2 regions of the Devosia rhizosphaerae genome follow, and region 1 is predicted to be linked to the other one. Evidence: predicted binding sites of a transcription regulator. Region 1 holds the regulator's gene; the other holds the start of a gene.
The links. Region 1 encodes LexA, which represses DNA repair genes until DNA is damaged. Its sites were predicted from a motif close to TGTTCNNNNTGTGTTCNG; they were not measured.
Positions count from the first base shown of each region.

Region 1 (3,228 bases):
TTCTGACCAAGGACAATTTCGTCAACGCCATCGTCGTGAACTCCGCTATTGGCGGCTCGACCAACGCGCCCATCCATATCAACGCGATTGCCAAGCACATCGGCGTCGAGCTCAACATCGATGACTGGCAGGAGCACGGCCACAAGGTGCCGCTGCTGGTCAACCTGCAGCCGGCTGGTGAGTATCTAGGCGAGGACTACTATCACGCCGGCGGCGTTCCGGCCGTCGTAAACGAGCTGATGAAGCAGGGACTGATCCGCGAGGGCGCGCCCACGGTCAACGGCAAGTCCATTGGTGAGAATTGCCGCAGCACGCCCATTCAGGACGACAAGGTCATCCGTCCCTTCGATCAGCCGCTCAAGGGCGAAGCGGGCTTCCTGGTGCTCCGTGGCAATCTGTTCGACAATGCCATCATGAAGACCAGCGTGATCTCGCCCGAATTTAAGGAGCGCTACCTTTCGGACCCGGTGCATCCCGGCATGTTCGAAGGCAAGGCCGTGGTGTTCGACGGGCCTGAGGATTACCACCACCGGATCGATGATCCGTCGCTCGAGATCGACGAGCACACGCTCCTGTTCATGCGCGGCGCGGGGCCCATCGGCTACCCTGGTGCGGCTGAAGTGGTGAACATGCGGCCACCCGATTACCTCATCAAGAAGGGCATCCATTCCCTAGCTTGCATCGGTGATGGTCGTCAGTCGGGTACTTCTGGCTCTCCCTCGATCCTCAACGCTTCGCCAGAAGCGGCAGCTGGCGGCAACCTCGCCATTCTCCAGACTGGCGATCGGGTTCGCATCGATCTCAACAAGGGTGAAGCCGACATCCTGATTTCGGACGAGGAAATCGCGTCCCGCCGTCAGCAACTGGCCGAAACGGGCGGCTACAAATACCCAGCCCATCAGACACCCTGGCAGGAAATCCAGCGCAACATCGTTGGCCAGCTGGGCGAGGGGGCGATTCTCCGAGGCGCTGACAAATATCAGCGGATTGCCCAGACCAACGGCGTCCCTCGCGACAATCACTAGGAATGCAGAAGGCCCGCCAATCGGCGGGCCTTGTCTCATGTCAGCTAAATCTACTCAGTACTTGCGCAGCAGGCCCACCAGCCGACCTTGCACCTTGACGCGGTCCGGCGGGAAAATGCGGGTTTCATAAGCCGGATTGGCCGCTTCCAGTGCCACAGTGTTCCCCTTGCGGCGCAGGCGCTTGAGGGTTGCTTCCTCGTCGTCCACCAAGGCCACGATGATCTCGCCCGTCGAGGCTTGATCCTGCTTCTTGATGAGCACGGTGTCGCCGTCGAAAATGCCTGCCTCGATCATCGAGTCGCCGCGCACTTCCAGTGCGTAGTGCTCGCCGGGCCCCAGCATTTCCGGTGGCACGGCGATGGTGTGGGAGTGGCTCTGGATAGCTTCAATGGGCGTACCGGCAGCAATGCGGCCCATGACCGGGATGGAAATCGGCCGAGCATAGTCCTCGCCGGCGCTGATGCGAGATGGGGGCGAAGCGACCTTGCCGAGATTGCCTTCGATGACTGAAGGTTCGAAGCGGGCGCGGCGACCACCGAGCGTTGGGTTCATCGAGTCCGGGAGTTTGACCACTTCAAGCGCACGCGCCCGATTGGGGAGGCGGCGGATAAAACCGCGCTCTTCCAGGGCGGTGATCAGCCGGTGAATGCCGGATTTCGACGCCAAATCGAGGGCATCCTTCATCTCATCGAAGGACGGCGGAATGCCGCTTTCTTTCATCCGTTCGTGGATGAACATCAGCAGCTCGTGTTGTTTGCGCGTCAGCATTGGCCCCTCGGCGAGAATCGGAACATAGGCAGAACGACTATAGGTGTTCCAGTTATGTTCTGCAATATCTCCATTGCCATTCCGTGGGACTTAAAGATGAACGGATCCTGAACGACTTTCTCGCTTCAGAATCCGTCTATCGGTAGTGCTTCGACAACTGCTCTGGCGGGCTGGCCGGGATCATGCTCGGGTTGCACGATCAGCATGTCGGCATCTGCGAGCGAGGAGGTGTGCCCGCTATCGGTTTGGGCGATCGGGTCGAGCATCGGCCCGGCATCCGTCTGCACGAGGCGGGCCCGCATGAAGTGCCGACGCGCGGTGTTTGGCGGCGTGGGGCCGACGAGAGGCAGGCGCCAATGCGCAGGCTCGTCGTAGCCCAGCCAATGGCGGAGTGCCGGCTTGATGAAAACAGTGGCCGTGACCATGGCCGAGACGGGATTGCCCGGCAGGCCGAACACCAGGGTTCGTCCATTGCTGCCGAACATCAGCGGCTTGCCGGGGCGCATGTTGATGCGCCAGAAGTCGAGCGCGACACCCAGATCTTTCAATGCACCTTGGACGAGGTCGTGCTCGCCCACGGACGCGCCGCCGGTGGTGATGAGGATGTCCGGCTCGGCAGCCAGCGCCGCACCCAGGCGAGAGCGCAGCAGGGCTGCGTCATCAACAATGATGCCGTGATCCGTCACTGCCTCGGCATAGGGCGCGAGCATGGCAGCAAGCCCAAAGCTGTTGGAGGCGACGATCTGGTCGGGACCTAGTGGAGTACCGGGGAGAACAAGCTCATCGCCCGTCGCCACGAGGGCAATCTGCGGCCGGTGGGCTACGGTTAGCCCGGCGCAATTGGCTGCAGCCGCCACGGCGATCTGCATGGGCGTGAGGCGCGTGCCCGCCGCGACCAGCGTCTGACCAGTAGCGAAGTCAGCACCCGTGGGGCGGATGCTGTGGCCAAGCCGGGCAGGGGCCGTGAAGCGGACGAGGTCGCCCTCGCGCACCGCCTCTTCCTGCATGATCACGGTGTCGGCGCCGACGGGGACTGGCGCGCCAGTGAAGATGCGGACCGCTTCTCCTTCCCCAACAGACCCGCTGAAGGCTGCGCCGGCCTGAGACATGCCAACGACCCGAAGCTGCGCCCCGTCGCTCACGTCCGCGGCCCGCATGGCATAACCGTCCATGGCGCTGGCATTGAAGGGCGGCTGGTCGTGCGTGGCAATGATCGGGTCGGCGAGGACGCGGCCCACCGCCTCGGGCAGGGCCACAATTTCCGGCGTTACTGGGGGAACACGGCTGAGGATTTGGGCCAGCGCGTCGTCGACCGGAAGAAGGCTCATGGCGCCCGCATGTAGTCGCCGGATTTGCCACCCGACTTCTCGAGCAGGCAGATATCGCTGACGACCATGGCGCGGTCGATTGCCTTGGCCATGTCGTATAGCGTGAG
Region 1 covers NZ_CP126539.1:2,195,287-2,198,514, forward strand. The annotation lists gene QOV41_RS10880 (IlvD/Edd family dehydratase) at 1-1,025, shown strand, start outside; gene lexA (transcriptional repressor LexA) at 1,080-1,793, opposite strand; gene QOV41_RS10890 (molybdopterin molybdotransferase MoeA) at 1,919-3,121, opposite strand; gene moaC (cyclic pyranopterin monophosphate synthase MoaC) at 3,118-3,228, opposite strand, start outside.

Region 2 (3,228 bases), 1.4 Mb from region 1:
TGCGGCACCAGCAGGTGCAGATCGTCCCTGGCTCTGGTCATCGCCACATAGAGCAGGCGGCGTTCTTCCTCGAGCTCCTCGGTGCTGCCGGTCCCTAGATCGGACGGAATGCAGCCATCGACGACGTTGAGCACGTGCACCGCTTTCCATTCCTGCCCCTTGGCTGAATGGATAGTGGAAAGGATCAAATAGTCTTCGTCGAGCAGCGGCACGCCGGCCTGATCGCTTGTGGCATCGGGCGGATCGAGGGTGAGTTCGGTCAGGAACCGCTCGCGGCTGGGATATCCCGCGGCGATCTGCTCAAGCTGCAGGATATCTGCCTGCCGGATTGGCGCGTCTTCATAGAGGTGCTCCATCAGCGGCTCATACCAAAGCCGGGCATAGCCGAGCTCCCCTGGCCATCCGGCGTCTTTCCGAACAAGGCGCGAGATCAGCTCCACTAAGCCTTGCCAGCCTTCGTCGACCCGAGGTGGCGAGGGCACCTCCCCAAGTGCCCAGATTGGCTCCGGCCCGGTTTCCATGGCGTCGAGCACTCTGGCAGCACTGATTGGCCCGATGCCTGCCAACAGTTGCAGAACCCGGAAGCCAGCTACTCGGTCCCTCGGGTTCTCCCCCCATCGCAGGATCGCTAGAAGATCCTTGATGTGCGCGGCATCCAGGAACTTGAGCCCGCCAAACTTGACGAATGGGATGTTGCGCCGGGTGAGCTCGATTTCGAGCGGACCGGAATGGCTGGAGGTGCGGAACAGGACTGCCTGCTGCTTGAGCTGGGTACCGCCCTCTCGTGCTTCGAGGACCTGCTCCACCACATACTTTGCCTGATCCGCCTCATCGCGCACGGTGACAAGCCGCGGCTTGGCTGCCGACTGGCGGGCGGTCCAAAGATTTTTGGTGAAGCGCTCGGATGCAAGTTCGATCACGCCATTAGCGGCAGCCAGGATCGGCTGCGTGGACCGATAGTTGCGGTCGAGGGTAATGATGTCAGCGGGCGGCGAGAAGGCGGCTGGGAAGTCCAGGATGTTGCGAACAGTGGCCGCCCTAAACGAGTAGATGGACTGGGCGTCGTCACCCACCACGGTCAGCCCCTGCCCTCCTGGGCGGAGGGCTAGAAGAATGGACGCCTGCACCTGGTTGGTGTCCTGATACTCGTCCACCAGAACATGATCGAAGCGCTCCGAAACAGACGCCGCGATTGTGGCCTCGACCATCATGCCGGCCCAGTAGAGCAGCAGATCATCGTAGTCGAGAACGTTCTGCTGCTGCTTGGCTTCAACATAGGCCGCAAACAGCCCCCGGAGTTCGTCCGCCCACATGGCGCACCACGGAAAGGCAGTCCTGAGCACCTGCTCAAGATCGGCTTGAGCGTTCACCACGCGGGAATAGATGGCGAGACACGTTCCCTTGGCGGGAAACCGGCTCTTGGCCTGGCTGAGACCCAGCTCATGACGCACCAAGTTCATGAGGTCCGCGGAGTCATCCCGATCATGAATGGTGAAGGCCGGATCCAATCCGATGTGCTGCGCATGCTCACGAAGTAGACGTGAGCCAATCCCGTGAAAGGTGCCCGCCCAGGCGAGCGCATCTGTACCAGCGCCAGAGCCGTTGCTCCCCACCACACTGGCAAGGATGCGTTCAACGCGACGGCTCATTTCTGCGGCAGCGCGGCGGGAAAAAGTAAGCAGCAGAACGCGCCGGGGATCGGCGCCATTCACCACCAGATGCGCCACACGATGGGCCAAGGTGTTGGTCTTGCCAGAGCCGGCTCCGGCAATCACGAGTAGCGGTGAGGCCTTGGCGGGACCTACGCCGTGCTCTACCGCGCGGCGCTGCTCGGGATTAAGCGTCTCAAGATAGGTGGTGTCGAACGGCACGAATCGAAAGCTCCCAGCACGAGGAGCAAGGAACCGTATTCTCGTTTTGTTCGCAACCTTTATGCTGGCGATTTACGCTCCAGGGCTACAATGCGCGACACGTTCCCAACAGCGGCGGAGATCGTGGCAGCTCGTAAGCAGGAACGTTGCGCCTAGCGGCTGCGTCCAAGGACCCGGTCAGCGATCCTGCTGTTTCGACCTGCTGCCATCCCAGGGATCAGGAGTGCATCGATCAGCCACCAGAGCCCTACGATGAACCACAGGAAGCTGAGAAAGCCAAAGCTAACGAAGGTCAGCAAGAGAATGGACGCTGACAGGGCAAGCAGGACCAGAGCGGAAACGGGCCTGCCCAGATAAAATCGATGCGCGCCGACATAGCCCAGGAAGAACCAGAGAACATAGGCAACGATCAGCGATTTCTTCTCGATGTCGTACTGGGCGTAGGCGCGATCAGTCGTCATGGTACTTCCCTCTGGACAACAAGGTAATTGGGGCAGGAGATGCAGAAGTTCAAGGACCTGCGGACTTGATCAAGTGCTCCCACGCTGCTGGCTTTGATCTCGATGGCCAGCCCGCGAATGCTAGAGCTGCTCGACGGCAACGATTGGACGATTGCGAACTTCAACCATGACGGCACCAGCAGCAAACGCCGGTTAGCGACCATTCGTATCAGCGCTCAGGAAGCGGGTGATATCCTGATCAATGAGCGTCTGGCTCGTCCTGGCCCATTGGAATGAACGGTAGTGCCAATGAGATCGACTTCCATCCTCATGAAATCACAAAAGCAACTGTAAGGTCGCCTGCTCACGTAGATGGCTCCTCCTGCTGCGAGTAACTCTGGACGGCGGATCGGCCGAGATTGGTGAGACCATAGACACCCCTGCTCTCGCGCACGAACCACCCATAGACGTTTCGCCTCAGGATCATGGGCGCTCTTGGCACCAGCACCTTTAGCTGTTTCGGTGTTTGTGACGCAGTCAGCATTGCTCTGGCGCATGCGATACAATCCTGCCGGTAGGCTGTCATGATCGGCTGGCGACTGCCGCCACCCTTTTGCGGGTCACCAACGCGGCGGCGGTGCTCCTCCAGCAGGCGGGATCTTCGTTTCGAGTCCCTCCGAGGAGTGAGGGCGAACGGAGCCACGATAATCTCTACCGACGCAGCCGCGGAGACACCTAACAGCCCGAACCCCAAGCGCCTGCAAAGATTGCGATACCGAGCATCACGCTCCCGTCCCTTGCCAGCTTTCGACAAGCGGGCCGCCAGCCAGACCTCATCGCAAGCGGTTGCCCTGTCGACGCCTTGAAGAACAAGCTCCAGGTTGAAGCTCAACTTCATTTCGCACACCACGAGAACG
Region 2 covers NZ_CP126539.1:798,114-801,341, reverse strand. The annotation lists gene QOV41_RS03890 (ATP-dependent helicase) at 1-1,871, opposite strand, end outside; gene QOV41_RS03885 (TM2 domain-containing protein) at 2,024-2,332, opposite strand; gene QOV41_RS03880 (hypothetical protein) at 2,450-2,608, shown strand; gene QOV41_RS03875 (DUF2161 domain-containing phosphodiesterase) at 2,676-3,228, opposite strand, start outside.
Region 2: QOV41_RS03890 (ATP-dependent helicase) is a predicted target of LexA. The motif match lies at 1,908-1,925, and genes of this name have one in related genera.